DNA from 3 places in the Staphylococcus dromedarii genome. Region 1 is predicted to be linked to each of the others. Evidence: riboswitches for the same ligand, from Rfam matches in the RefSeq annotation. Region 1 holds a riboswitch; each other region holds the start of a gene.
The links. A riboswitch is a leader RNA that binds a small molecule or an ion and turns the genes downstream of it on or off. The one in region 1 is predicted to bind thiamine pyrophosphate.
Positions count from the first base shown of each region.

Region 1 (3,284 bases):
CTATAAACAGGACCAACACCGATATAATCTACATGTGTTAGGTCCGATTGATCATATTCTTCAAAATTACTTACGCTCAAACCGATGATTTTATCCCCTGCTTGCGCATAAAAACTTTGAACTTCTGCATCATCTTGTCCTACATGAATACCATCTGCATCAATTTCCAATGCTAAATCAACATCATCATTGACAATAAATGGCACTTGATAGGCTTTACAAAGTTTTTGAAGTGCTAATGCTTTTTCCTTTTTAGCCTCTCCAGTCAGAGCTGAAGGCCCTTTTTCACGGAATTGAAACATCGTAATACCTGCTTTTAATGCTGATTCAAGGATGTCATCTAAGTTTCCTTTTTTTACGTCTTGCGTCCCCGCAATAAAGTAAACACGTAATTGTTTACGATCAAATGTCATCATTCTTCACTTCTCTCTTTTTTATCTCTTGCTGAAAAGCTACCGTCGCCGTTTGATTCAATGCATCTAAAAAGGCAACGGAGAATGTACCCGGTAAGTCAGCACCCGCTCTCACTTCCGCACGTTCGGCAGAAATCGTATAATATGATACCGCTTCTGATAATTTTTCTATTGAAGGATGTGTTTCTTTCATTAAAAAACTAGCAATCACAGCGCCTAATAAACAACCCGTACCTGTCACTTTTACAAGTAACGGTGTGCCATTGTCTAAGGCGAAGACACGTCCATCTTGAACAATGATGTCTGTTTTTCCAGTCATTACAATTGCTGCACCATATTTCAAATGTGCTTTTCGAGCTGCTTCAACAGGTACGTCCTCAATGGTACTATCTGTTCCCTTCATCGTTGCAGATGCATCCACTAATGACAATATCTCTGAAGCATTTCCTTTAATGACCGTTACCTGTATTTCTTCTAAAAATTTGCGACAAAAATCTTTTCTAAACTGAGAGGCACCCACAGCAACAGGATCTAAAACAATCGGCACATTTTGTCGATTCGCTTCTTTCGCTATTTTTAACATATCTTCACCACTTTGTTGTGTCAAAGTGCCAATATTGATAAGTAATGCTTGTGCTACTTTAAAAAAGTCTGCTGCTTCTTCAGGTGCCTCACTCATTGCAGGACTTGCGTCTAAACTGAGTAAACCATTTGCTGTGAAATTTTTGACAACATCGTTTGTATAACAAATAACAAGTGGTTGTGCTTCACGTACGCTCGTTAGATAATCACTCATTAATCCCACCCTTTCTGTGCTTGATATGCAAAGTGATTCACCGGACCTCTGCCACGTCCAATTTCTGGCGTATACTTAATTGCTAAAGAAATAAACTCTTTCGCCTTAGCAACTGCTTCATAGACAGAACGCCCTTTCGCTAATTCCGCCGTAATAACTGCTGAAAATGTACATCCTGTTCCATGTGTATGTTCGGTTGGATAACGTTCATCTTCAAATACATAATGCCCTTCTCGTGTGAATAGATAGTCCGTCGCATCTCCTGCTAAATGACCACCTTTAATCACGACACCTTTTGCACCAATTTCATTAATGAAAAAGTTTCCTGCACGATGAATTTGATCCATTGTTTCTATCTTGAAACCTGTAATTTCTTCTGCTTCTGGAATATTAGGTGTTGCAACATCTGCATAAGGTAACAATGTCTCTTTCAGTTGATTTCGAACTTGTTCAGCCATAAGTGAGTCACCACTTTTAGCGACCATTACTGGGTCGATTACATATGGAATATCAATCTTTTTTAAATACTGTTGAATAATCTGCATCATCTCAGGTGTCGGTATCATACCTGTCTTAAGTGCATGTGGTGGTTCATCTGTAAAAACACTTTCTAGCTGTTCTTCTAACCAAGCAGGTTCAAGGTTATGAATATGTTGTACACCGAGTGAGTTTTGTGCCACGATGCTAGTGATTGCACTCATGCCATAAACACCACAAGCATGGAATGCCTTTAAGTCTGCCATTGCACCTGCACCACCTGATGGATCTGTTCCTGCAATCGATAACGCAATCTTAGGTTTTTGAATCATTTGAATACCTCCGTGTTTTGTTTTTAATTCATATAGACTACACAGAGGTACCAAGGACGGTTCATTTTGTCTTGATACATTATTGTCTACTTCCCTACGTTGGTATCATCCAAATCAGGTTCAAAGGGTTTGAAATTTCATTCATCTCAGCCAGTGGCGCCCCTAGTAGTCTTCAATGATTAATTTACTTAAATTTAGCAAACTCACTCTGTTTTTTCAAATTAATACAAATACAAACAAAATTATTTCTTATCTCGCTTTTGCCCAATCCTCCCTATTAAAAATCTAATCATAAATAACAACAAGACAGATACGCTATTAATTAACTGATGGCCTATATCATTTGATTGGGACTTTTCGACAGAATTAAGAACACTATTTCGTTTCGTTGTAGTACCTCTTTGATATGTGACAAGCCAATAAGGTGTCGTCTCATATCAATCACTTACTCTTCGCGATTCAACAAAATATGGGAATCTATTAAAATCACTATTAATTCAGCCTTCTGCATGATGTGATATGTATAAGACGGGTCCACGCCTTACGCATTGTGCAACCCGCCTTTAATAATACGGAAACGTTCAATTAAAAAAACAAATAAAAGAGATTAAGGAATTATTTAGAGAGTGGTCCATAAATAATGAATAAGTGGTGGATACAAATATTTAGGGAATGGATGTTAAAACGAGACAAGAGTGGTGTCGCTGGCGTTAATACGGGGTGGGACTTCAAGTTTTTCAACAGATTCAACGACAACTTCAGTTGAAAAACGTTTTTCGTCATTAAATTGATAACGACGTGTCGTGAGATAACCTTCAATAGAGAGCGTGTCTCCTTGACTAACTTCTTGATCAATTTGTATTGCAATAGGGACAAATGCTTTACAATTCAAGTAGTCATAGATAGGCGCCTTTCCTTTTTCTTTATATTTGCGTTCAACCGCAAGAAAAAAGGTTACAAAATAACTGCCTGGCTTCTCATAATACTTTGGTGCTTTAGAGACAGTGCCAATTGCTTTAATTTGATTAATTATTTTCACCTCCTGAAAGTATGATAGTATAGAAGTAAATAAAAAGGCAAATTGTCATCTTTTAATTTATCATGCTTAATTCATGATATTAATTGAACAATTATCGTTTTAAGCACTAATAGTATGACAATTTGCGTTATAATAAGAATGATTAATTAAAAAAATGTAAAATTTAAAAACTTTAGGGGATGATGGCGACATGAAGACTTTTAAAGCCGTACGATTTCAAATTGTAT
Region 1 is NZ_CP094718.1:1,680,167-1,683,450, forward strand. Features, by position in the region: gene thiE (thiamine phosphate synthase) at 1-413, opposite strand, end outside; gene thiM (hydroxyethylthiazole kinase) at 403-1,209, opposite strand; gene thiD (bifunctional hydroxymethylpyrimidine kinase/phosphomethylpyrimidine kinase) at 1,209-2,015, opposite strand; TPP riboswitch at 2,093-2,192, opposite strand; gene MUA88_RS08360 (single-stranded DNA-binding protein) at 2,698-3,057, opposite strand; gene MUA88_RS08365 (YwpF-like family protein) at 3,248-3,284, shown strand, end outside.

Region 2 (3,284 bases), 430 kb from region 1:
GCCATTGCTTCTTCGCGTGTTTTCGCAACATATGTCACAAGACCTGGAAAGATTTTGATATGACGTTTTTCACCATTTTTAGCAAGTTGTTTGTCAAGTCGTTGGCGAAATTGTCGTGCTTGTTGAATATTCCAAGATACAGAATAAATGGCTTCTGCATATTTTGTAGCTAATGCAATGCCTTGAGGTGAAGCACCTGCCTGCATGGCGACTGGTTTCCCTTGTGGACTAGCAGGTGTCGTTGAAGGTCCCTTCACGTTAAAGTGCGTGCCGTGATGATGAAATGGTTGAATCATATCTGAATGAATAACTTGATTGTCGTCGCGTGAGTGGATGAAAGCTTTAGTATGCCAAGATGTGAAGAGTTGATTCATCACTTTGGCAAATTCATCTGCTTTAGCATAACGTGATTCATGATTAGGTAAAGCAGATATACTGTGATTTTGAGCTTCTAAATCAGTCATAGATGTCACAAGATTCCAACCAACACGACCACCTGTGACATGATCTAAACTCAGAAGTTGTCGAGCAGCTGTGAATGGGTTAGAAAAAGTACTTGAGATTGTTGAGACTAAGCCGATGTGTGCTGTCACTTGTGATATTGCGGTCAAATTGACAATAGGATCAAACCAAAAGGCTGGCAGTGCTGTATCTGTTTTGGCAGGGAAAGATTGGTTATCGGCAAAGAAGACAGCATCAAGTAAACCGCGTTCAGCAAGTTGTGCTAATGATTGATAGTAGCGTTTATCGCCGAGTCGTTTGATTGATGAATCTGGCATACGCCAAGCAGCTTGATGATGACCACATCCATAAATTAAGACACCTATATTCATTTGTTTGACTTTTGTTGTCATGAGTAAAAGAGGTCTCCTTTCGCTAATGATTGTGTATCTGTATTAATTCATTGTAAGTCCACCATCAACAGTAATATTTTGGCCGGTAATACCACGTGCTTGTTCGGAAGCAAGAAATGCAACCATATTTGCCACATCTTGAGGTGTTGTTACTTTGCGTAAAGGCGTTGTTTGAGTAATTAAGTCAAACACTTCTGGTGTTGTCACTGCGCTTGCATCCGTTGTCTTCAACAATCCACCAGACACTACATTGGCATTGATGCCGTACTGACCAAGTTCTGCTGAAATATTACGTGTAAAGCCAATCAACGCAGCTTTTGCGGTTGTATATTCATGATAAGGGACTACGGGATTTTGGTATAAATTTGTACCGATGCTAATAATCGTGCCGTTTTGACGTTCAATCATTTGCGGAATGACACTTTGTGTTGTGTTAAAAGCCCCTTTCAATGTGCCATCAATCTGCCCTTGATAGTCTGACCAATCTAACTCCCGAAATGGTTTTTGTGTTGTTGGATCAAATTTAAAATTAACTAATGCATTATTGATGACTACATCAATTTGCCCGAAGTACTCTGTGCCTTTAGCAACAAGTTCATCTACTTGTTTACGCTCTGTAATATCAGCTTGAATAACGAGTGCGCGGTTATCACCAATATCCTTTGCAACTTGCTCTGCTGCAGACTGATTTTTATGATAGTTAATAATGACATTGTATCCTTGTGCGCCAAGGGTACGTGCTATGGTTGCGCCAAGACCTCGACTTGCTCCAGTGATTAATGCAGTTTTTGCCATAAAAAACACTCCTTTTAGGGTTAAAATGTATAAAAAAATACGCAACTCTAGTAAGGAAAGTTGCGCTTCACATTTTATGAAAGGTAGTGATTATTTTGAGGGTAGAATTTGGTGACTGAAAAAGAAGCATGGCGATTATAAGATGAATTAAAATATACGTTAACGTACATACTCTTTATAAATGGAGTATGGTTACCCCAATGCCATCTCTTCTATATACCTATCTTAAATTAGCTAACACTTTCCTACGCTAGTATGACCTAGTTCAGGTACAAAGGGTTTGAGGTCGCCCTCATCTCAGTTCGTGAACACCCCTAGTGCGATTCTTTTATATACTTCAATGTATCGAACCTGATGTATATCGTCAAGTGAAGACAGGCTAGGGTACAGTTGTCTTATGGTCAAATCGAGGCTGAGTACCCCTGCAAAGATGATGAGATGTGTGACAAAGATTTCTGTCCCACGCCCACATCATAAAGAAGTTAAAATTGTTCAAAACACAAAGTTCACATAACGTTCTTAAAGAAATGACAAATCAGTTAACGGCTTTGTTTTGAGTTGAAAATACTATATATAGTATCTAACATAATTTATAGACACTATATATAGAAAGAGGAGTGAAATGATGAATCAATTAGAAAAAGATCTTGAAGGATTGATGACGAAAGATCCGACAATTGTGAATGAGAATGCGAACAAAGATAGCCAAACATTTGCGACAATGCGTGACCTGACAGCAGGTGTTTTATCGAAGTCTTATGGGTTAACGCACATATTACCACAACATGTTGCTTTGGCACATCAAGCTGGAGAGATTCACTTTCATGATCTGGACTATCATCCTTTTCAACCGCTTACGAATTGTTGCTTAATTGATGCGAAAGACATGTTGGAAAATGGTTTTCAAATCGGAAATGCGCATGTTACATCACCTAAATCCATTCAAACAGCAGCTGCACAACTTGTTCAAATTATTGCTAACGTCTCTAGTAGTCAATATGGTGGCTGTACGATTGACCGTATTGACGAGGTACTAGGTGTGTATGCTATACATAATGAACGAAAACACCGTGCGACAGCGAAGAAATATGTTCGTGAAGAAGATGTTGAGCGCTATGTAGATGAACAAGTCACACAAGATATTTTTGAAGCGATTGAGAGTCTGGAGTATGAAGTGAACACACTTTATACATCTAATGGGCAAACGCCATTTGTGACATTTGGTTTTGGATTAGGGACGGATGAGATGAGTCGAAAAATTCAACAAGCGATCCTACAAACACGTATTAAAGGATTGGGAAAAGATCGTATTACAGCTATTTTCCCAAAACTTGTTTTTTCTATTAAAAAGGGTGTGAATTTTGCCCCAACAGATCCAAACTATGATGTGAAACAATTGGCGTTAGAATGTTCGATGAAACGGATGTATCCGGATATTTTGAATTATGATAAAACGGTTGAACTTTTAGGGGACTTTAAAGCGCCAATGGGATGTCGATCATTCTTACCCGCTTGGCAAAATGAACAAGGAGAATATGAGAATAGTGGTCGTTGTAACTTAGGGGTTGTCACGTTGAATTTACCACGTATTGCGCTTGAATCGAAGGGTGACAAGGACCGTTTCTGGACCATTTT
Region 2 is NZ_CP094718.1:2,114,159-2,117,442, reverse strand. Features, by position in the region: gene MUA88_RS10520 (LLM class flavin-dependent oxidoreductase) at 1-854, opposite strand, end outside; gene MUA88_RS10515 (3-oxoacyl-ACP reductase) at 897-1,649, opposite strand; TPP riboswitch at 1,875-1,975, opposite strand; gene nrdD (anaerobic ribonucleoside-triphosphate reductase) at 2,275-3,284, shown strand, end outside.
Region 2: it holds a riboswitch for thiamine pyrophosphate, as region 1 does, so the genes downstream of both, MUA88_RS10515 (3-oxoacyl-ACP reductase) here and thiD (bifunctional hydroxymethylpyrimidine kinase/phosphomethylpyrimidine kinase) in region 1, are expected to answer to the same signal.

Region 3 (3,284 bases), 470 kb from region 1:
AAAATAAAGACATTTTGACGCTCCCTTCTAATTCCGACTTGTATTATAAGGATAATGGCAAGTGCTGTTAAAATCAACCCTTGTGCATGAAATTCTTATTTTATAGGGGAGAAAGGTCTTAATTGAGTTGCTGCCCTAGCATCTCCATCAATAAGCTGTGCCATACGTTCGCCAACAATAGGGGAGAGCAGGATACCATTTCGATAATGTCCGGTAGAGATGTAAAGATTATCGCGAAGTGCCCCCATAATCGGTACTTCATTCGATGTGATTGGTCGAATGCCTGTCCAAGTTTTAATGACATGATGTTCTCGCAGTTGTGGAATCATCAGTTGGCTTTCGCGATCTAACCATTGCAGGTTTTCCTCTTTATTCTGGGTACTCCAATTATCTCGTTCTGAAGTTGCCCCAATAAGATAGCGATTTGGTTTTTTAGGAACGATATAGCAACCATTCATATTAAAAATAGTTTCCTTCAGTCCTTTATAAGAAGAGGCGATTAGTTTTACGTCTCCTTTGACAGGGTGTGTCGGAAGGTGAATATCAAGTTGATGTAACAATTCCCCACTCCAAGCACCAGCTGCAATAATTAATTCATCTGCATTAAATGTTCCCTTAGAAGTTGTGATTTGATAATGTGATGCCTGTTGCGTGATATGTAACACTTCTGTATGTAAGTGTAGATCAATATGCGCACGTTTTGAGACAGATTGTAACAAAGCTTGCGTATATAGGTTGGCATTGATTTGACCGTCATCATGTATTTTGAACGCAGCGCAAGACGCCGTATCACAATAAGGGAAACGTTGACGTAATTGTTCAGGTGTTAATTGATAAATCTCATGGTCTTGTTGTGCTAGGAAAGCAAATTGTTTTTCAACTGCTGGAATGTCTTGTGGTGTCGTCGCCACTTTGATTAGCCCGTGAGATTGTAATTCAATATCCATATTTGTTTCTTTTAAAAGTTGTTGTGCTGTTGCTGGCATCATGGCACGACTTTCCATAGCCAAATGGTACAAAGGTGTATCTTCAAAAAACTCATTTTGTGCCCCCAACATACCACCAGCCGCGTAAGATGCATTCATACGTGGTGTGGAGCGATCGATGATATGAATGTGCCGATTTTGAGGGTTCAGTTGTCTGGCAATAGATAGCCCCATGACACCAGCTCCGATAATAACTGTCTGTAACATAAAAAAACCTCCTGCATGTGGGATGCAGGAAGTTGACATGTATGATTGAAATTGAGTCACATAAAATGCGAGCGTCAATGATATGATAGAACGTTGTATTTGCGTTGTGAAACGCGTGACAGATCATTGCTTCCCTTCGATGGTATTAACCATATCAGGTTCAAAGAGTTAAGAGTCAATCTTTCTCAGCTCACTTCGAGCACCCCTAGCATGTTATTTAATTTTAAGAGAGCGAGACAAAGGTTGGGAGCGTATTTATTGGCTCCCAACACAAAATTGATGTCTTATCTCTATTGTTCTAACCGCCGAACAAGCGTTGTAAAAAGCCTTTTTTCTCATTGCGTTCAATTGTATGTGCTAACGCTTTTTGTCCTTCGATTTGTGATTCAATATGTTTTTGTGTTGTACCAAGTTGTTCAGTTTGTTGTTTTTGTGCTTCTGTCAATGCTTCCATTGATGCACTATTTGATTTAAGTTGTTCTTCTAACTTGTTGTGTAATTGAGAGAGTGCTTCTTGTTGTTGATGTACTTGTGTCACCATTTGACCAAGAATTTGGCGTTCTTCACGCATTTGATTGATTTCATTATGCAACTCATTGAACAAGTTAGAAAGTTGTTGATCAGCAGGAAGTTGTTGTGAGTCTTCCTTTACAATCACTTGTAAAAAGTCTTTTTCCTTCTCAAGTTCTTCAAATGCAAGCTCGTAACTATTTGTTTGTCCAACACGCTCTGCAATCTCTTGGAAAAGTTCAATATCTTCTTCTTTGAAGTCAGTCGCTTCACGTCCACGGTATTCTGTTTTACCTAAATGGTAACCACGTTCTTCAAGATGCTGAACAATTTTTCGGACTTGCTTTTCGCTTAAGCCAGACTTTTGTGCGAATTCTTTTGTTAGCATATCATCGGATCCTTTCTCCTACAATTTAGACGACTGTCAGTGTTCGTTCAGTGACCCTTCAGTCTTACCTCCTCTTTATTGTAGCGACTTTATGGACCGATTTCAAGAGCTTATGCACTCGGTTCTTTTCGTAGGTCCATCTTCACAAGCAACGGATAGATCACTTTGCGTGGCAGTCTATTTGCGAAGACATACTTGAGGATATAGCAAGATTTGATGCTTGCTCCATAGATATCTTTTGTTAAAGGAATATTTGTCTTGATATATAAATCTAATGGGACAGGTTTTCCATTGCGGTTAAGTGATGGTTGTATATATGAAAGCTTCGTTTGCTTTTCAAATCCTTGCTGCGTTAAGAAACGTCTACGAAATGCAATGTCGTCTGCTGTTTTTGAATCTACATCTGGTGATTCAAAAGTAGATTCGAACATAAAGAAGTTAACATCACGACCATGAAGTTGTTGAGCCAGAGCGTTGATGTTTGTCTCAGTTTGATGAAGTGTTGCTTCAAGATACGATTCGCGTTGAGGGCCTTCCTCTGCAAGTAAATAAATAATAAAGCCAGCATTTGTCGTTGCTTCATAATGTGCAGTGGCAAAGCTAACAACACGGTCATCTTCAATACCGACTAAGAAGACGTAATCATTTTTCGTCTTTTCCGTTTTGAGTGATTGAACAAAGACGGACTCATCTTCAGTGACAAGATCGTCTAACTTTCCTAAATAAAAGTCTAATGTAGGTTGATACCATTGATCTTGTGTTGATTTAATTTGAATAAATTCCATAGTCTATCACCTCTTTGTAATGGCTTTAGTATAGCATAATCAATTCTACTAAATATATATGAGAAACCATATAAAAACATTCGAGCAGCATGTACGGCTCGAGTGTGATAGAACATATTCAAAAGTTTTTATGACAGTTGATGTTGCTTAAAAATGTAACTACAAAAGAATACGGCAATATTTAAAGCACTATTTCAATCGCATAGCGTACCTATCTTTTTAAATGAGCTTATTCAATGTCGCCTTTATGTTCAGATGGATGATGTTTAAATTCTTGTGTTTCGTATGAGCTATTTGTTTGTGATACTTCACTGTGGTTACCTGATTCAAAATGGCTCACAAGAATAACAATATCTCCATCAAGTACAGCTTGTTTGAGTTGCGCTTTATCGTTGTCAGCAAGATTGA
Region 3 is NZ_CP094718.1:2,150,666-2,153,949, reverse strand. Features, by position in the region: gene MUA88_RS10700 (L-cystine transporter) at 1-13, opposite strand, end outside; gene thiO (glycine oxidase ThiO) at 96-1,193, opposite strand; TPP riboswitch at 1,308-1,410, opposite strand; gene MUA88_RS10690 (DNA-binding protein) at 1,492-2,091, opposite strand; gene MUA88_RS10685 (hypothetical protein) at 2,202-2,876, opposite strand; gene MUA88_RS10680 (general stress protein) at 3,106-3,284, opposite strand, start outside.
Region 3: it holds a riboswitch for thiamine pyrophosphate, as region 1 does, so the genes downstream of both, thiO (glycine oxidase ThiO) here and thiD (bifunctional hydroxymethylpyrimidine kinase/phosphomethylpyrimidine kinase) in region 1, are expected to answer to the same signal.